3 regions of the Cryobacterium sp. MP_3.1 genome follow, and region 2 is predicted to be linked to each of the others. Evidence: predicted binding sites of a transcription regulator. Region 2 holds the regulator's gene; each other region holds the start of a gene.
The links. Region 2 encodes LexA, which represses DNA repair genes until DNA is damaged. Its sites were predicted from a motif close to TCGAACANNTGTTCGA; they were not measured.
Positions count from the first base shown of each region.

Region 1 (6,631 bases), on a different contig from region 2:
TCAAGAAAGGTCGGGGCCAGACCGTCACCGCCGATTTTGTCCTGCTTCCGTACTCCCGCTATGGGCGTGCCTGGGATTGGCGGGTGACCGTTGACGAAAGCGAGGTGTCCGACCTCCGGCAGGTGACCGCGACCACCACCTGGCAGGGCCAGACCTACGCCGTCGAGGGTGGCGATGACAGCGGGGCACTCGTGTACCTCAACGGCACCTCGGTCGACGTGAACGAGACGACACCCTTCGTCTACACGGCGCAGCCCGCCGATCGACGTGGTCTGCCCGTCGACTCCATCTTCTGGTAGCGGCGCGGAGCATCCGGCTGGCAGACGGATGTGGGCCGGAGGGCTGACATCCCGGCCGCCGCACGCTAGCTTCGGGGAATGAAGATCCTTCTCGTTGGGGCGGGTGGCGTCGGTGACGCCTTCGCAAAGATCATTGCCCGCCGTTCCTTCTACGAGCACGTCGTGGTGAGCGACTACGACCTGGGCCGGGCGGAGCGCACGATCGCGTCGATCGCCGCCCGCCACGGCGGGGAGACCGCCGCCCGGTTCACGGCGGCGCAGATCGACGCATCCGACCCCGAGGTGGTGACCCGGGTGGCACGCGAGCACGGGGTCACCCACGTGATGAACGCCGTGGAACCGAAGTTCGTGCAGAGCATCTTCACGGGTGCGCTGGCCGCCGGCGCCGACTACCTCGACATGGCGATGAGCCTGAGCGAGCCGCATCCGACCGACCCGCACGCGCAGACCGGCATCAAGCTCGGCGACGACCAGTTCGAACAGGCGAGTGATTGGGAGACCAGCGGCCGGCTCGCGCTGGTGGGCATGGGCGTGGAGCCCGGCCTGAGCGACGTCTTCGCCCGGTACGCGTCCGATCACCTGTTCAGCGAGATCGACGAGCTCGGCACCCGGGATGGCGCCAACCTGGTCGTGCGCGACGAAGCCGGAAACGAGATCTTCGCGCCGTCGTTCAGCATCTGGACCACCATCGAGGAGTGCCTGAACCCGCCGGTGATCTTCGAGAAGGACCGCGGCTGGTTCACGACGCCGCCGTTCAGCGAGCCCGAGGTGTTCGACTTCCCGGAGGGCATCGGCCCGGTGGAGTGCGTGAACGTGGAGCACGAAGAGGTGCTGCTCATGCCGCGCTGGCTGGATGCGAAGCGGGTCACCTTCAAGTACGGCCTCGGCGAGGAGTTCATCGGGGTGCTGCGCACCCTGCACCTGCTCGGCCTCGACAGCGTCGCGCCGGTGCGAGTGCGCACCGCGGACGGGCAGGCGTCGGTGGCGCCGCGTGACGTGGTCGCGGCGAGCCTGCCCGACCCGGCCACGATCGGCCCGCGGATGACCGGCAAGACCTGCGCCGGCGTCTGGGTGACCGGCCTGGGCCTGGATGGTGCGCCGCGGGAGGTCTACCTCTATCACGTGAGCGACAACGAGTGGACGATGGCGGAATACGACGCCCAGTGCGTGGTCTGGCAGACCGCGCTGAACCCCGCGATCGCCCTGGAGCTGCTCGCGACCGGGGTATGGACCGGCACCGGGGTGCTCGGCCCGGAGGCCTTCGACGCCCAGCCCTACCTCGACCTGATGGCCGCTCCCGAACCCGCCGGCTACGGCCAGCCCTGGGGCCTGGACCAGCGCACCCCCGCCCCCCGCTGACCCGCCTCCGTCAGCCGCGTCCGTCTTCGTTGGTTGAGCGAGTCGAGAACCCGTGCGGTGCGTGCTGCTCGTCGGCGGCTGCGCTTTTGCTGCGGAGTTCGATGAGGGTTTGGCCGGGGTCGACGGATGCCGGGGGCCGTAGCCAGTAGCGGCCCCGGTTCTCGAAGATCTGCCAGCCCTGGTTGTGCAGCAGCCGGTGGTGCGGCCCGCAGAGCAGGATGCCTGACCGAATATCGGTCGCCCCATGGTCGCGCACCCATTCCTCCAGGTGGTGGGCTTCGGTGCGGGAGGGCGGTCTGTCGCAGTCTCCCCACCGGCAGCCGCCATCTCGGGTGGCCAGGGCGAGGCGTTGAGCCTGACTGAATATCCGCTCTTCCCGGCCGAGGTTCAGTGGTTGGCCGTCGGTGTCGAGGGACACCTCGACAGTGCCGAACGTGCAGATCAGCCGGTCGATGGTCTCCTGGGACACCGGCGCCAGATTGCCCTCGAGAAAGCCGTGCCCGGTGCCATCCGGGACCGGGATGAGCACCGTGGTCCCCTCGGGAGTGAGAGTTCCGGCACGGTCAGGGTGCCCGACCGGGCGCTGGGTGGGCGCGGTGACCAGCACACGCACCGCGGGGAGGCGACCGCCGAGGATCCGGTTCGGGTTCACCTCGCTGCCGGCCTTGAGCAGGTCGATGAAGGTGTCCGCGGCCATCTGCCCGGTGCTGCGCGGGTCGTCCTGAACGGCCTGAGCCCATGCGGCCCGGTCCGGGTCGACGAAGCGGACTCCACCGCGCCGCGGGCCGGTCAGGCTGTCGTAGACGGAGAGGATGAACTCGCCTTGTTCCGGCGGGAACAACCCGTGCACGTGCACCTGACCGGCGTCGGTGGTCCACACCCGCAGGTACCGGTCGTCCCAGGCCTTCTTCTCCCGCTTGGCTATGCCGGCTTCATCGAGGGTGTCGCGCATCCGACGAGACCGCCGAAGCAGCTGGTCCACGTTCATCCGCGTCGCCTCACCCAGAAGGGTCTTCACGGCGTCGGTGAGCACCGCCCCGGTGACGACGGCATCAACATCGCCCAGGCCGGTGCGAATGGCGTGCGCGGCGGTCACCGAGAGGGTCCCGGCGTTCACGGCCGAGGAGATCGGCCAATGCCAGGGCAGTGCCGCGGAATGCTCCACGAAGGCCTGGCCGTCGAAGAGGCCGCCCGACCCGGCCGTCTCAGGTGGTGCGTCCGAGCCGTCCGGCCCGCCGCCGGCCACGTCGAACAGCCGGAGCGCCACCTCCGCTTCCTCTTCCGCCTGATGCGCCTGAGCAGCCTCGGTGTCGGCGAGCATTCGACCCACGTCGACCAGCTTGAGAGCGTCTCTGCGCGTCGACCCGGTCATGGTCTGGATCAGCTCGTCCGGCGAGGTGAACCCCTGCCGCGCCGCCAACCCCTTCTGGCCCAGCTCGGGCCTGGAGCGGTGGGAGAGGGTCTTCGCCATCCATACCGATCTGGTCTCGACCAGGCCGCGCAACCGGGCGAGAGCACGCTGACCGGCGAGAAGCTCGGTATCGCTGAGGGAGTCATAATCGGCGCTGCAGACGCCCAGACCGGCCACCGCCTCCACCGCGGCCAGCAGTGGCTCAGTATCCGACCGCTCAGCCGCCACGGGCACGGCCCCGGGGGAGAAAACTTCTTCGATGGTGGACATGCAGTGAGAGTATCCCGATATCGCATACGTGTGTGAGAAAATCTCGCATTGTGGATAACATTCTTAGGCCTGCTGTCCCTGGCTTTCGATGCTCGGCGCTCCGGTCACCGATTCGGGGTCGCTGCTAGGGTGAACGCCTGCGGTCGTCCTCCCGATGGCCCATAAATGGGGGATTTAAGAACACTGTGCTGACTCCGCAAGCGGCTATCAAGTCTGTTTTCCGCAACTACGCCACCCTGGCCGGACGGGCCCCGCGCAGCGAATTCTGGTGGTTCGCACTGTTCCAGACCGTGCTCGTCGGGGTCGTGCTGCTGCTCGGCGCTCTGGGCGCGGGCATCGGCACACCCGAGCGCGGCGAGATGCCGGTGTCGATAGGTCTTTCCATCGGCGTCGTCCTGCTTCTGGCCCTTGGCCTCACCATCCCCAACATCACCGTCTACGTGCGCCGCCTGCACGATGCCGATTTCTCCGGGTGGCTCTACTTTCTTGCCTGCATCCCGTACGCCGGCACCCTGGTCGTCCTGATCTTTGCCCTGCTGCCCAGCCAGCCGGCCGGCGCGCGTTTCGACGCAGTGACGAACACCGGCACCGCCACGCCGCCGTGGACCCCGAGCCGGCCGATCTCCTGACCCTCGCCCAGTCTCCGAAAGGACCCGCCTGACGTCTCTGCAAAAAGCCATCACCCCGCAGACCAGCAACGCCTACCTCACCGCCGGCTTCGACCGGGTCTACAACTTCGTGGTCACGGTGCCCGACGCCGCCTTCGCCACCACGTCCGCGCAGCTCTTCGACGTGCACGCGCTGGGCTTCCCGGCGTCACCATTCACCTGCGACGACCGGTACGTCGACCTGATCCGGTTTCCGGCCCGCGCGACGATGCGGCTGGAGAAAGCGGTCGGCGGCACGGAGCAGGCCACCCGGGCGCTCACAGGCGGCAAGTCCGTGGGACGGGCGACCCCGTTCTCCCGCTACATCGGCACCCTGGCTGAGTTCAACGGTGCGCACCTCACCGCCGACGTGATCGACCAGGGCCGCCGCATCGTCCTGGCGACCGACACCAAGCCCGGCGACGAACGCTTCGTGCGCACCGGGCGCGGCAGGTGGAAGTACGAGATCCCGTTCGACCAGGCGCAGGGCATCATCGAGCTGGACATGGAGGCCAAATGGAACGGCCTGAACCTGCGTCCTGGGCGGAGTAGCCCGCCCGGTGCCGCCGGCACAGCTCGTGCTCGACCGGCGGCGCTAGAGTCTCCCCATGGATGACGACGATTACGAGAGCCGCCCGGTCGGTTTCATGGGAAAGATGCGCGGCGGGCTCAAGGGGCTCACCTGGGTGCTGATTCTGTCCCTGATCGCCATCACGGTCGGCGCCACGTCGCTGCTGTTCCTCTTTCAATAGACCGGATGTGCGCGCCGCCCCGGTAGCCTGACGGTGGGGGCGCACGGCCTCTGTCGGCCTGCGCCGACTCGATGGAGCCGACGAAAGAGACCCCATGCTGACACCCGCCGCGGCGATTGCCTCCGTTTTCCGTAAGTACGCCGACTTCACCGGCCGGGCGCCGCGCAGCGAATACTGGTGGTTCGCTCTGCTGCTCTGGGTCTTCTTCGGGGCACTGTCGCTGCTGCAGCTGATCCCGACCGGCATCGACCGGAACGGGTACCCCTCGCACAACTTCGAGCTCGTCTACATGCTGGTGGCCCCGATCGTGGCGATCGGCGTGCTGCTGCCCGGCCTCGCGGTGCTCGTGCGCCGGTTGCACGACGCGAACTTCTCCGGCTGGTTCGCGCTGCTGGGCCTGATCCCGGGCGTGGGAGCCATCATCCTGCTGGTCTTCACCCTGCTGCCCAGCAACGCCGCCGGCGCCCGGTTCGACGTGACCCGGCAGCCGAAGGCGCCCGGACTCTCCTTCCAGGGCTCGGGACTGCGCTAACCGCCTACCGGGCGCGGATGCGGGATGATCTCCCTATCGAGTGGGACCATCCGGCAGACGAAAGCGGTGCGCGCATGATCAACGGGGACGTCTCCTTCTGGTGGAACCAGATCGGCCGGCCGGCGCCGCGGCCGCCGCTGCCCGGTTCCACCCGCGCCGACGTGTGCATCGTCGGCGCCGGGTACACCGGCCTGTGGGCCGCGTACTACCTCAAGAAGGCCGCCCCGCAGTTGCGCATCGTGATCCTCGAGCAGCGTTTCGCCGGCTACGGCGCGTCCGGCCGGAACGGCGGCTGGCTGACCAACTCGGTCACCGGTGGGCGCGAACAGTACCTGCGGAGCCACGGCCGTGACGCGGCCGCCGGTTTCCAGGCCGCCATGAACGACACCGTCGACGAGGTGAGCAGGGTCGCCGCGGTCGAGGGCATCGACGCGGACATCGTCAAGGGCGGCGAGTTCACCGTCGCCTACGACCGGCCGCAGCAGCGGCGGCTCGAGGCCGCGGTGCGGGCCGAGCAGGCCTGGCCGCACACGGATGTCGAGCTGCTGAGCGCCGAGGCCGCCACGGCGCGCATCAACGTCGCCGGCAGCACCGGCGCGATGTGGCACCCGCACTGCGCGCGCATCCAGCCGGCGAAGCTGGTCGCCGGGCTCACCAGCGCCGTCCTGGCGTTGGGCGTGGAGATCTACGACGACAGCCGGGTGAGCGAGATCACCCCGCACACCGCCCGCACCCCACACGGCACCGTGCAGGCCGAGTTCATCGTGCGCGCCACCGAGGGTTTCACCGCCGGACTGGCCGGGCTGCACAGGGCGTGGCTGCCGATGAACTCGTCGTTGATCGTCACCGAACCGCTGCCCGCGGCCGTCTGGGCCGGCATCGGCTGGGACGACCGGGCGACCCTGGGCGACATGGCGCACGCCTACATGTACGCCCAGCGCACAGTGGATGACCGCATCGCCATCGGCGGCCGTGGGGTGCCGTACCGGTTCGGCTCTCAGACCGACTCCGACGGCCAGACCCCGGCGAGCACCGTCGAGGCGCTCACCCACATCCTGCACAGGTTCTTCCCCGGCACCGCGGATGCGGCCATCGAGCATGCCTGGAGCGGCGTGCTGGGCGTTCCCCGCGACTGGGCCGCGACGGTGGGCCTGGACCGGCAGACCGGTCTGGCCTGGGCGGGCGGCTACGTGGGCACCGGCGTGGCGACCACCAACCTGGCCGGTAGGACGCTCACCGACCTGATCCTCGGCCGCGAGAGCGCCCTGACGGCGCTGCCGTGGGTGAACCACCGGGTGCGCAACTGGGAGCCGGAGCCGCTGCGCTGGCTGGCCGTGACCGCCCTGTACCAGGCCTACACG
Region 1 is NZ_JAXCHV010000002.1:56,441-63,071, forward strand. Features, by position in the region: gene RCH12_RS01875 (hypothetical protein) at 1-299, shown strand, start outside; gene RCH12_RS01880 (saccharopine dehydrogenase family protein) at 378-1,658, shown strand; gene RCH12_RS01885 (HNH endonuclease signature motif containing protein) at 1,669-3,339, opposite strand; gene RCH12_RS01890 (DUF805 domain-containing protein) at 3,525-3,968, shown strand; gene RCH12_RS01895 (hypothetical protein) at 4,078-4,602, shown strand; gene RCH12_RS01900 (hypothetical protein) at 4,595-4,738, shown strand; gene RCH12_RS01905 (DUF805 domain-containing protein) at 4,833-5,270, shown strand; gene RCH12_RS01910 (NAD(P)/FAD-dependent oxidoreductase) at 5,345-6,631, shown strand, end outside.
Region 1: RCH12_RS01885 (HNH endonuclease signature motif containing protein) is a predicted target of LexA. The motif match lies at 3,360-3,375, and genes of this name have one in related genera.

Region 2 (6,631 bases):
TGCCGGGGGTCGCGTCGTAGACGGCCGCGATGGTCTCCAGCGACAACGGGGTGCCGGTCGGGTTGTTCGGTGAGCAGAGGAAGACGATGTCGGGCGAGGTCTCCTCCACCCAACGGGCGGCGGTCTCGGGCGAGAGTTCGTAGTCGGCGTCACGGCCGCCGGGGATCCAGCGGGTATCGGTGCCGGAGGCGAGGATCGAATACATCGAGTAGGTCGGCGCGAAGCCGAGCAGCGACCGGCCCGGTCCGCCGAAGGCCTGCAGAACCTGCTGCAGAACCTCGTTGGAACCGTTGGCGGCCCAGATGTTGTCGCGGGTGAGACCGTGGCCGAGGTAGCCGGCGAGGGCGTCGCGCAGCTGGCTGAATTCCCGGTCGGGGTATCGGTTGACGGTGAGAATGGCCTCGGCCAGGGCCTCCGCGATGTCGGCGGCGACCGCGGGCGGGATCGGGTGCGTGTTCTCGTTGACGTTCAACGCCACCGGCACGTGCAGCTGGGGTGCTCCGTAGGGGATTTGTCCGCGGAGGTTGGCACGCAGGGGCAGGTCGTTGAGGCTGGTCACCCGAACAAGCTTAGTTGCGCCCGCGGCCGAGCTCTCTTGTCCGAGGCGGGAGGGGCGATCGGCTCCGGGCTGATCGGCTCCGGGCTGAGCGGCTCAGTACTCGGCGGGAAGGGCGAGGCGCTGGCCGGGCTGCACGGCCTCGGAGGACAGCTGGTTGAGGTTGACGATGTCGATGATCACGTCGCGCGGGTCTTGTCCGGGGGCGACAGACTCGGCCAGCTGCCAGAGCGACTGGCCGGCCTCAATGGTGACGTAGTCGAACGCGGCCGCGCCGACACCCGCGCTGCCCTCTGCCGCGGCCATGCCGCCGTTGACGGCGATGCCGATGACGCCGAGTACCAGGGGCACTGCGGCGAGGGCCGTGAAAACGGCCCGCCCGCGGCGGGTCAGCCGCAGGTGTGTGGTGGGCGGGGTGGCCGGGCTGTGGTTGTCCGGTGCTGCAAATGCTGCGCTCATGTCAAACCTCCTGGTAACGCATCTGGCCCTCGGCCGGGAGGGCCAGATGCGAATCTATGTTCCGAATATATCTTCGAGTGTTCGAACAATCAACCCTGTTTCCGGATATTATGGAGACAGATTCCGCAACACACTCGAATGCATGTCTACGAACCGCTGCTCTGTGGCTACAGTTTCGATCGGGTAGCTGTACTCAAACAGACACCACCGACATTGCTGCCTGAGCCCGAGAAGTCTGAGCCCGACGAGCACCAGCCCGGCGAGCACGAGCCCCACCAGCACCAGCCCGAACCGACTAACCAGAGGAGCGTCAACGTGGCACAACAGAGCACACCTCGGGACAAGGGCGGCACGCGACGCCGCAAGAGCCTGAGCGACAAACAGCGCGCGGTGATGGACGTCATCCAGCGTTCGGTGCGCGACCGCGGTTACCCGCCGAGCATGCGCGAGATCGGCGACGCCGTTGGTCTGTCCTCGTTGTCGAGCGTGACCCACCAGCTGCACCAGCTCGAGCTGAGCGGGTACCTGCGTCGCGACCCGCACCGGCCGCGAGCACTCGAGGTGCTCATCGAGCTGCCTCAGTCCTCCGAGGAGGTCACGCCCGGCGCCGCCGACGACTATCAGTCCGGCATCCAGGTAGGTGATGCGGCGATGGTGCCGCTCGTCGGCCGCATCGCCGCCGGTATCCCGATCATGGCCGACCAGCAGATCGACGAGATCTTCCCGCTCCCCCGGCAACTGGTGGGCAAGGGCGAGCTGTTCATGCTCAAGGTCGTCGGTGATTCGATGATCGACGCCGCAATCTGTGATGGCGACTGGGTGGTCATCCGCCAGCAGAAGACCGCGGAGAACGGCGAGATCGTCGCCGCCATGCTCGACGGCGAAGCCACCGTGAAGGTGCTGCGACAGCGCGACGGCCACACCTGGCTGCTCCCCCGCAACACCAACTTCGAGCCGATCCTGGGCGACTTCGCCGAGGTCCTCGGCAAGGTCGTCGCGGTGTTGCGTTCGGTCTAGATCCGCACCGCTCCAGGCACGCAACAGGCCCGACCCCGCGAGGGGTCGGGCCTTCGTGTTGTGCCGGCGAAGTCAGAGCGAGCGAGGTCAGGCCAGCGTCGCCCGAACCGCGCGGGTGGCGTCGACGATGTTGCGCAGAGACTCCACGGTCTCCGCATAGCCGCGGGTCTTCAGTCCGCAGTCCGGGTTCACCCAGACCTGGCGAGCGGGGATCGATTGCAGGGCCCGCTCGAGAAGTTCGGTGATCTCGGCCACACCGGGCACCCGCGGCGAGTGGATGTCGTAGACGCCCGGGCCGATGCCGTGGTCGAAGCCACTGGTCTGCAGGTCGGCCACGACCTCCATCTTCGAGCGGGCGGCTTCGATACTGGTCACGTCGGCGTCCAGGTTGCGAATCGCGTCGATGACGACCCCGAACTCCGAGTAGCAGAGGTGGGTGTGGATCTGGGTCTGGTCGGCGACCCCCGCGGTGGCGAGCCTGAACGACCCGACCGACCAATCCAGGTAGTCGGCGTGGTCCTTCTTCTTCAGGGGCAGCAGTTCGCGCAGCGCGGGCTCGTCGACCTGCACCACCCGGATACCGGCCGCCTCGAGGTCACCGATCTCGTCGCGCAACGCGAGCGCCACCTGCCGGGCGGTCTCCCCCAGCGGCTGGTCGTCGCGCACGAACGACCAGGCCAGGATGGTGACCGGTCCGGTGAGCATCCCCTTGACCGGCTTCTCGGTGAGGGTCTGGGTGTAGCTGGACCACTCCACGGTGATGGGCGCGGGCCGGGATACGTCACCCCACAGGATCGACGGTCGGGTGCACCGGCTGCCGTAGGACTGCACCCAGCCGTTCTCGGTGACGGTGAAGCCATCGAGGTTCTCGGCGAAGTACTGCACCATGTCGTTGCGCTCGGGTTCACCGTGCACGAGAACGTCGAGGCCGAGGTCTTCCTGCAGCTGCACGACCCGGCCGATCTCGGCGCGCATGAGCTCCTGGTAGTCGGCGGATGCGAGTTCGCCCGAGACCAGGCGGGCGCGAGCGCGGCGGATATCACTCGTCTGCGGGAACGAGCCGATGGTCGTGGTCGGCAGCGGGGGCAGGTCGAGCACGGCATCCTGAGCGGCCAGGCGGGCCTCGTAGTCGCCGCGGCTGAAGTCGGCCGGGGTGAGGGTGTCGAGGCGGGCGCGTACGGCGCCGTCACGCACGCCGGGCGAGACCCGGCGCGCCTCCAGCGACGCGGTGGCCGCGTCGAGATCGGCCTGCACGGCAGCCTGCCCCTCGGAGAGGCCGCGGGCGAGGGTGGCGACCTGACCGATCTTCTGGTCGGCGAACGCCAGCCAGCCGGTGAGGTCGGCGCCGAGCTTGGTCTCGTCGGTGACGTCGTGCGGCAGGTGCAGCAGCGAGGTGGAGCTGGAGACCGCGACCCGGTCGCTCAGCGCGCCCAGCTGGGCCACCTTGTCGAATGCCGCCGCGAGGTCGCCCCGCCAGATGTTGTGACCGTCGATCACGCCGGCCACGAGGGTGGTGTCGGCCAGGCCGGGCACGTCGGCGGGCACGGTGCCGCGCACGAGGTCCAGGCCGATGGCCTCGACAGGGGTCTTGGCCAGAACGGGTAGGGCGTCGTCGAGGCTGCCGTAGGGCGCGGCCACGAACAGTCCGGGCCGACTGTCGAGGCCGCCGAGGGTGTCGTAGGCCCGGGCGAGGGCGGCGAGGGCACGGTCGCGCGGGATGTCGATGCTCTCGCTGACGAGGGCCGGTTCGTCCAGCTGTACCCACTCCGCACCCGCGGCGGCGAGGCGCTCGATGAGGGTGGCGTAGACCGGCAGCAGGTCGTCGAGGCGATCGAGCGGGTGAAAGCCGGCCGGGGCCGTTTCGCTCGGCTTGGCCAGGAGCAGGAAGGTGACCGGACCGACGATGACGGGTCGGGTGAGGAAGCCGGCGGCGACAGCCTCGTCGAACTCCCGCACGATGCGGTCGCTGGCGAGGTGGAAGTTCGTCTCCGGGCCGATTTCCGGCACCAGGTAGTGGTAATTGGAGTCGAACCACTTGGTCATTTCGAGCGGCAGGTTCTCGCCGGCGCCGCGGGCCAGGGTGAAATAGCCGGCGAGGTCGAGGTGTCCGTCGGCGTCGACGAGACCGGCGAAGCGGGTGGGGATGGCGCCGACGGTCACCGCCGCATCCAGCACCTGGTCATAGAAGGAGAAGCTCTCCGGAATCGAGGAGTCGCTGCGGCCGAGGCCGAGGCCCACGAGCCGCTCCCGGGTGGTGTTGCGCAGGCCTGCCGCGGTCGCTTCGAGTTGAGCGGCGTCGATCCGGCCGGCCCAGAAGGCTTCGACGGCCTTCTTCAGTTCGCGGCGGCGGCCGATCCGCGGGTAGCCGAGGATCGTTCCGGTGGGGAATGCGGGGACGGTGATGGTCATCAGTAATGGTCCTTCGTGGAGTGGATTCCGGCACGGGTGTCGGCAGGGCTGGTCGAGGGATGGGTCGGAGGCGGGGTGTGAGCGGAGACGACCGGTTGTGCCGGTGCGAGCGCGCCGGCGCGGTCGAGCACGGCGAGCACGGTCTCGTGCTGGTTGAAGGCGTAAAGGTGCAGGCCGGGAGCCCCGCCGGCGATGAGCTTCTCGGCGAGGGCGGCGGCGTGGCTGATGCCGATCTCGCGCTGGCCCTCCAGGGTGGGTTCCACCTCGAGCTGGATCGAGAGTTCGGCGGGCAGTTCCTCCCCGGAGAGCTCGAGGATGCGCCGCAGCCGGCCGGGGCTGGTGACGGGCATGATGCCGGGCAGAATCGGAAACTCCACTCCGGCTTCCCTGGCTCGCTGGATGAAGCTGAGGTAGTGGTCGGCGTGGAAGAAGAGTTGGGTGATGGCGAGGTTGGCGCCCGCCGCCTGCTTGGCCAGCAGGGTGTCGATGTCCTGCGCGGTGGATCGTGAGCGCGGGTGCCCGTTGGGGAACGCGGCCACGGCGATGCGCACGTGCTCACGTTCGGTCTTCACGGCGCGGGCGCGAGGGAGTCCGGGGATGGGGGTCTCCTGGTACGGCACTCGCTCGGCCTGCACCCGATGGATCAGCTGCACCAGCTCGCCGGCGCTGTGCAGGTCGCCGAGGAAGGCGTCGTTCTCGGTCAGGCCCTCGGGCGGGTCACCGCGGAGGGCGAGGAAGCTGCTCACGCCGGCATCGAGGAACTCGCGGATCAGGCTGCTCGCCTCGGCGTGCGAGGAACCGACGCAGGTGAGGTGCGCCATCGGGTCCACGGTGGTGGCCCGGCGGATGTAGCGCAATACGTCCAGGGACGAGGTGCGGGAGGAGCCGCTGGCGCCGTAGGTCACCGAGATGAACCTGGGACGGGAGGCAGCCAGGGCGTCGATGGTGGTGTGCAGGGCCGTCGTCGCGGCATCCGTCTTGGGCGGGTACAGCTCAAACGAGAACGGGATGCTCGACCGACAGTCGGGGTCCGCCGGCGGGGTCGTGGGGGTCGCTGTCATGGTTCCTCATTCGGCACGGTGGGTTCAGTTCGAAGGGCCTGGCGGCCGCGGACCGCCACGGATACCGGGCGGCTGCTCGCGGGCGGGTGCCGGGCTCGGCTGTCGCTCCATGCCGGGCAGAATATCCCGCCGGCAACGAATGTGATGACTCTAACAACGCACCTTCGAGCGCGCTGCTGCGTGGCCGATTGTTACGTTCACGGCCGCAGCTGGGGCGTTAACGGGCGAAGGCGGCACCCGCTCCTGGTTCAGGAGCGGGTGCCGCCTTCAAGCGGATCGGGGTTAGCCGGCGATGGCCGGTGCCACCACGAACGGGGTGAACTGGGCCTCGATACCGGGCGATACGAGTGCCGTGACCTGGGTGCCGGTCTCGGAGTAGTCCAACGCGAGAACCTTGCCCTGCTCGTGCAGGATCGGGATGAGGTCACCGCGGTCGTAGGGGATCAGCAGTTCCAGGCGGATTTCCGGACGGGGAAGCATGGTCTCGAGAACCCGCAGCACCTCGTCGATGCCCTCGCCGCTGCGCGCCGACACGAAGATCGCCTGGGGGGCGAGGCCGCGCAGCACGAGCCTGTCGTCGTCGCTGACCAGGTCGCTCTTGTTGAACAGCACCAGCTCGGGGATGTCACTGGCACCGACCTCGCCGATGACCTCGCGCACCGTGGCCAGCTGGCTGGCCGGGTCGGGGTGGGACGCGTCAACGACGTGGATGATGACATCGGAGTCCGCGACCTCCTCGAGGGTGGAGCGGAACGCCTCCACCAGCTGGTGGGGCAGGTTGCGCACAAAACCGACGGTGTCGGTGAAGGTGTACAGCCGACCGTCGTCCGTGGTGGACTTCCGCACCGTGGCATCCAGGGTGGCGAAGAGGGAGTTCTCCACGAGCACGCCGGCCTTGGTGATGCGGTTGAGCAGGCTGGACTTGCCGGCGTTGGTGTACCCGACGATCGCGACCGACGGCACCGCGTTGCGCTTGCGGTTGGCGCGCTTGGCCTCGCGGGCGGGCTTCATCTCCAGCATCTGCTTGCGCAGCCGCGACATCCGGGTGTGGATGCGGCGCCGGTCGAGTTCGATCTTCGTCTCACCGGGTCCACGCGAGCCCATGCCGGCACCGGCGCCACCGACCTGG
Region 2 is NZ_JAXCHV010000005.1:32,097-38,727, forward strand. Features, by position in the region: gene RCH12_RS04915 (histidinol-phosphate transaminase) at 1-559, opposite strand, end outside; gene RCH12_RS04920 (LysM peptidoglycan-binding domain-containing protein) at 653-1,015, opposite strand; gene lexA (transcriptional repressor LexA) at 1,409-2,032, shown strand; gene metE (5-methyltetrahydropteroyltriglutamate--homocysteine S-methyltransferase) at 2,120-4,441, opposite strand; gene RCH12_RS04935 (methylenetetrahydrofolate reductase) at 4,441-5,502, opposite strand; gene hflX (GTPase HflX) at 5,785-6,631, opposite strand, start outside.

Region 3 (6,631 bases), on a different contig from region 2:
AGCCGGAGGCGATCGAGGCCAGGCCCTGGCCCACGAGCTCGCGGTCAGCGTCGTACGGGCCGGTGTCGGACAGGGTGACGGCCACCCGCGCGGAGAGCAGGGACTCGATCGCGGCGAGCGCCGCGATGGTGAGGGCGGGGCCGACCAGGGAGCTCAGCAGGGCGGGGTCCAGCTGCGGCAGCGCGGGCGACGGCAGTGAGCTGGGCAGTTCGCCGATGCGGGCCAGCGGCAGGTTGGCAAGGTTGGCGATCACGGTCACCACGATGATGGCCACGATCGACCCCGGCAGCTTCTTGTGCACCAGGGGCGCCAGCAGCATGATCGCGGCGACCACGAGCACCATGGCCACGGGGACGATCACGGTGGACCAGTCGACGGTCTGGAACGACTGCACGGCGGCCACGAAGGCGTTGCTGCTCGGACCGGCCTGGGAACCGATCGCGGCGGGCACCTGCTGCAGGAAGATGATCACGGCGATGCCCAGGGTGAACCCCTCGATCACCGGCCAGGGGATGAAGCTCACCGCTCGGCCGAGCTTGAGCGCGCCGGCGATGATCACAATGAGGCCCGCCATGAGGCTGAGCACCGCGACGACGCCGACGCCGTGGGCGGCCACGACCGGGCCGAGCACCACGACCATGGCGCCGGTGGGGCCGGAGACCTGGATGTTGGAGCCGCCGAACACCGCGGCGATGACGCCGGCCACTATGGCGGTGATCAGGCCGCTCTCAGCGCCGGCACCGGAGCTGACCCCGAAGGCCAGGGCCAGCGGCAGCGCGATGATGCCCACGGTGAGGCCGGCCACGATGTCGCCACGCCAGGTGCGCTTCACATCGCGGTAGTCCTGCCAGCTGGGCAACAGCGCGCGCAGGTAACGGCCGGTCCTGCCGGCGGCGACGGTGATCACACTCACCGGGACACCGCGTCACTGGAGACGGCAGCGTTGGACGCCGCATCCGTCGACCCGAGCCGGGGTCGGCCGACCGTGCTGATCAGGCGCTGCTGGGTGGTCTCGAGGATCTCGACGAGCAGCTGCCGGGCCACCGCGAGCAGATCGGCGACCTGCGGGTAGGCCAGGCCGTAGAAGACCAGGCTGCCGCGGCGCTCTGCCACCACCAGGTTGTGCCGGCGCAGCACCGACAGGTGCTGGGAGAGGTGCGAGGCCTCCAGGCCGGTGTCGGCGAGCAGGTCGGAGACCGATAGGTCGGTGTCCGCGTGGGCGAGTACCTCGAGCACCCGCACCCGAACCGGATGCGCCATCCCCTTGAACAGGTTGGCCTTCACCTCATACAGCGGACGGTTCGCATCCGTGAAGGTGTCGGTCCGGTCGTCATTCAGCGATTCCATGAATTCATCATATCGCGCTACCAGCGGATGACCCCGGACCAAGGTCCCGTCGCCGGTGCCGGCAAACGGCCGGGCTTCGGGTTACTCCGCGTTGGGGTCGGCTACCGTGGCGGCCGGGGCGGCGGCCGGCACGTTGCGGTGGGTGCGCCAGAAGTACTCGCGCTTGAGGCTCTCCCAGCGGTCCATGCTGACGGCGTTTACTGAGGTCGACTTTTGGTCGGACACGAATTGCTCTTTCTCTTGACGTGCTGTCACCACATCGAGCGGCGTTCGATGTGGTGGGGCAGGGCGTCATTCAGGAGGTTGCCGTGATGAGCGTGGCGCCACTGTCGGTGGGTTTCGGTCGCCATCGACCTTCTCGGCCTGACGAATTTCCGGGGCCGAATAATCAGTTTAGATCTCCGCCCTTGCCCCCGTCAGGGGACGAAGGTCCCGAACCGGCGGGTCTGGGAGCCGGCTGGGAGCACCCCGATTCAGCACATACATAGGTGCGGGGACCAGACTGGTCGAGGCCCGAATCTGACTGGAGACACCTGCGTGCGTACACTTCCCACTTTCCTCACCCTGACGGCGGTCGCCGCCGTCGCCCTGACCGGCTGCGCGGCGTCACCCGCGTCGTCGCCAACACCGTCGGCCACGACGACCCCGGTCGCGTGCACCGATCCGGGTGCGACGTCGGATGCCGTCACCGTCGCCGGTGATGCCACTGCCGAACCGACCGTGACCTTCGAGGCCCCTCTGGCCACGAAGGCGACCGAACGCACCGTCATCACCGAGGGCACCGGAGACGCCATCGAGGAGGGTGATTCCGTGGCGATCTCCTACGCCGCGTACAACGCCACCACCGGCGCCAAGCTCACCGCCGGCGGCTTCGGCGACGCCGCCGGCCTCACCGTGAACGTCGTCAACGGCCAGGGCGTCATCCCGGGCATCCTCAAGGGTGTGGCCTGCTCCAACGTGGGCGACAGGGTGGCCGTGGTCTTCCCGCCGGCCGACGGCTTCGGCGAGACCGGCAACACCGACCTGGGTGTGGCCGCCACCGACCAGCTGCTCTTCGTGATCGACATCAAGGAAAAGCTGCCGACCCGCGCCACCGGGGAAGACCAGGAGCCCACGGACGGCTTCCCCACCGTGAAGCTCGCCGATGACGGCGCGCCCACCGTGACCATGCCCAAGAGCGACCCGCCCGCCGACCTCGCCGTCGAGGTGCTCAAGAAGGGTGACGGCGCGGCCGTCACGGAGACCTCCACGGTGACCGTGCAGTACACCGGCGCCATCTGGGACACCGGCAAGGTGTTCGACCAGAGCTGGGGTGTCGGCCCCACGTCGTTCCCGGTCTCCGGGTTGATCACCGGCTTCACCCAGGGCCTGGTCGGCCAGACCGTCGGCTCCCAGGTGGTCATTGTCATCCCGCCGGGCGAGCTGGGTTATGAGGGCGGCAACGAGACGGCCGGCATCAGCGAAACAGACACTCTCGTCTTCGTCGTGGACATCATCGCCGCAGCCTAGGTGTCTCCCCGGCGGCCTGCCCAGTGTCTGCACAGGCCGCCGGGCTAGTCTTCCGGGAGACCGCTCACCGCGGTTCCGGACGACGGATCAGTACCCGGCACGCGACAAGACTGGCCACAGGAGTTCTCATGTCGTGGATCGTTTTGATCGTGTCCGGTGTTCTCGAAGCCGTCTGGGCGACGGCCCTCGGCAAATCCGTCGGCTTCACCAAGCTTTGGCCCACCGTGATCTTCGGTGCCGGCCTGGTCTTGAGCATGGCCGGCCTCGCGTTCGCGATGCGCAGCATCCCGATCGGCACCGCATACGCCGTCTGGGTGGGGATCGGCGCGGCACTGACCGTGCTCTATGCGATGATCTTCGGCGGCGAACCGGCGTCGCTCATCAAGATTCTGCTCATCCTGGGCCTCGTCGGCTGCGTCATCGGCCTCAAGCTCGTCGACGGCGGCCACTAGCCCTCCCTCCTCCGGCTCGCGACGTCTCTCACGATCGGCGGATGCTGCCGCCACCGTGATCGTCGCTGCTATATCAGCGCCTGTCGCCCCGGTCCAGGTGTAGGCCTTCCCCAGCGGCGGGGCTCTTGCTGTTCAACTTGATGAGCGACTGCCCGGGATCAACACTGGCCGGGGGTCGCAGCCAATAGACGCCCCGGTTCTCGAAGATTTGCCAGCCCTGGGCGTGGAGCAGCCGGTGGTGTGGGGGGCAGAGCAGGATGCCGACGCGGATGTCGGTGGCGCCGTGATCGCGGACCCATTCGTCGAGATGATGCGCCTCGGTTCGGGAGGGTGGCCTGTCGCAGTCGCCCCATCGGCAGCCGCCGTCGCGGGCAGCCAGGGCGATGCGTTGCGCTGCGGTGAAGATGCGTTCTTCGCGGCCGAGGTTGAGGGGTTGGCCGTCGTCGTCGAAGGTGATCTCGACGGTGCCGCTGGTGCAGATGATCCTGTCGACGCTCTGCTGGGACACGGGTGCGGGATTGCCCTCGATGAAGCCGTGCCCGCTGCCGTCGGGAATCGGAACGAGAACCTCGGCCGGGTCGACTGCCGGCGCGAGTGCTGGTGCGGGTGAGGGAGTGGCTGTTCCGGCCAGCCCGTCTCCGGCGGGCACCGGGGACGGCGCCGGAACGAGGATCCGAACCGCCGGGGTGCGGCCGCCGAGCATGCGGTTCGGGTTGACCGTGCCGCCCGCCTTGAGCAGTTCGATGAAGGTGTCGGCCGTGAGTTGGTCGGTGCTGCGCGGGTCGTCCTGGACGGCTTGGGCCCAGGCGGCCCGGTTCGGGTCGACGAAGCGCACGCCGCCGCGGCGCGGTCCCGTGGCGCTGTCGTACACGGAGAGCAGGAAAGCGCCCTGCTCGGGTGGGAACTGTCCGTTCAGGTGCACCTGGCCGGAGTCACCGGTCCAGATCCGCAGGTACCGGTCGTCCCACGCCTTCTGTTCCCGGGTGGCGATGCCGGCTTCGTCGATGGTGTCGCGCACGCGGCGGGACCGTTTGAGCAGCTCGTCGACAGTCATCTCTGTGGCGTCGGCGAGGAGCTCCTGTACGGCAGCCCGAAGGGCCTCGGCGGTGATCACCTCGTCGATTTTCCCGAGGCCTGCACGGATCGCGTGTGCCGCGGCGACGGAGAGGGTTCCGGTGGCGACGGCGGCCGAGATCGGGCTATACCAGGGCAACAGCGCCGCTTCGGCACCTGCGTCAGCCGTGTCACCTTTACCGAGCCCGTCCTGGCAGGCGCCATCCAGCCCGACCTCCTCGCCGAGGAGCCGGCGGGCCGCTTCGTCCTCCGCAGCGGCGGCCTGAGCGACCTCGGTATCGCCGAGCATCGTGCCCACACCCACAAGCTTCCGGGCCTCGGCGCGGGTAGAACCGGTGAGGGTCTGGATCAGCTCGGCCGGCGACAGAAAACCCTGCCGGGCGGCGAGGCCCCGTTGGCCCAACTCGGGCCGGGAACGGTGCGCGAGGGTCTTCGCCAGCCATACCGATCGGGTCTCCACCAAGCCACGCAACCTGGCCAGGTCTCTCTGGCCGGCGATCAGCTCCGCGTCGGAGAGCGCGTCGTAGTCGGCGCTGCACGCACCGAGGTGCTCCACCGCTTCTACCGCGGCGCTCAACGACCCCGGCAGCGGAGCCGTCGGCGCCGCGCCATCCGGCGCGGAACCGGGTTCGGAGACAGCTACGATGGTGACCATGCGATGAGAATAGCTCAATATCGAACGTTTGTGTGGTGGAAGCCACGGCTGTGGAGAACTTTTTCACACGTTCTCAGCCATCCGATCCGGGTGCCATGATTCTCCTCGGCGCCCGACAGGCAGCGAAGCTCAGAGAGCGTGGGGCGGGCGCTCCAGGTCGTCATCGCCGTCGGCAGCGGCCGGGTCGGTGCCGACCGAGATGATCGCGTTCTGCGCATCCACGTGCACGACGGTGGGCTGGTAGACCCTGGCCTTCTTCGTGCCCATCTGGGCGTAGGAGATGATGATGACCAGGTCGCCCTCGTGTGCCATCCGTGCTGCTGCGCCATTGACGCCGATCACACCGCTGCCGCGCTCCCCGGCGATCAGGTAGGTCTCGAAGCGGGCGCCGTTGTTGACGTTCACGATGCTCACCAGCTCGCCCGGCAGCAGGTCGGCGGCGTCGAGCAGGTCGAGGTCGACGGTCAGCGACCCCACGTAGTGCAGGGCGGAGTGCGTCACGGTGGCACGGTGGATCTTGGACTTGAACATGGTGCGGCGCATCGGAAAGAGCCTTTCGAGGATCAACTTCTCCACGATACGCGTGCCGAGCAGGGTCAAGTGTCAGGGGGCCGAACTAGAGTCGATCGAATGCCTCACTCTTCCCTGACTTCTTCGGCACCCACTTCTCCGGCCCTTCCCGCGGACCTCGCCGCCCACCCCGGCGCCGACGGCTTCGTGCGTGTGCGCGGCGCCAGGGAGAACAACCTGCAAGACGTCAACGTCGACATTCCCCGCGACGCCATCGTCGCCTTCACCGGAGTCTCCGGCTCGGGCAAGTCGTCCCTGGCCTTCGGCACCATCTTCGCCGAGGCCCAGCGCCGGTTCTTCGAGTCCGTCGCGCCGTACGCACGCCGCCTCATTCAGCAGGGTCACACCCCGCACGTTGACCTCATCACCGGGCTACCGCCGGCCGTGGCCCTCCAGCAGCGCCGCGGCTCGCCCAGCTCCCGCTCCAGCGTGGGCACCGTCACGACCCTGTCCAACTCGATGCGGATGCTCTACTCCCGCGCCGGCACCTACCCCGCCGGGTCGGACCTGCGCCTGGACTCCGACGCCTTCTCGCCCAACACGGCCACCGGCGCCTGCCCGGAATGCCACGGCCTGGGCATCTCGCACACCGTCACAGAACCCCTCCTGGTGCCCGACGCGAGCCTGAGCATCCGCGATGGCGCCATCGCAGCCTGGCCCGGCGCGTGGCAGGGCAAGAACCTGCGCGACATCACCGGGGTGCTCGGCCACGACATCGACCTGCCGTGGTCGCAGCTCAGCCGCGAGTCGCGCGATTGGCTCCTCTATACCGAGGAGCAGCCCGTCGTGGAAGTCACCCCGCAGCGAGACAGGGTCGCCAAGCCGTACAAGGGCCGGTTCTGGAGCGCGAAAAGCTACGTGATGCACACGCTGGCCGATTCGAAGAGCGCCCAGATGCGCCAGCGGGTGCTCGCGTTCGTGGAGACCGGCCCGTGCCGGCTCTGCGGCGGCAGCGGCCTGCGCGCCGAGGCCCTCGCGGTGCGTTTTGCCGGCCGGCCGATCAACGAACTCAACGCCCTCACCC
Region 3 is NZ_JAXCHV010000009.1:130,116-136,746, reverse strand. Features, by position in the region: gene RCH12_RS08375 (SulP family inorganic anion transporter) at 1-913, opposite strand, end outside; gene RCH12_RS08370 (ArsR/SmtB family transcription factor) at 910-1,347, opposite strand; gene RCH12_RS08365 (hypothetical protein) at 1,429-1,572, opposite strand; gene RCH12_RS08360 (FKBP-type peptidyl-prolyl cis-trans isomerase) at 1,885-2,856, shown strand; guanidine-III (ykkC-III) riboswitch at 2,911-2,975, shown strand; gene RCH12_RS08355 (DMT family transporter) at 2,985-3,308, shown strand; gene RCH12_RS08350 (HNH endonuclease signature motif containing protein) at 3,382-5,037, opposite strand; gene panD (aspartate 1-decarboxylase) at 5,167-5,580, opposite strand; gene RCH12_RS08340 (excinuclease ABC subunit UvrA) at 5,668-6,631, shown strand, end outside.
Region 3: RCH12_RS08350 (HNH endonuclease signature motif containing protein) is a predicted target of LexA. The motif match lies at 5,058-5,073, and genes of this name have one in related genera.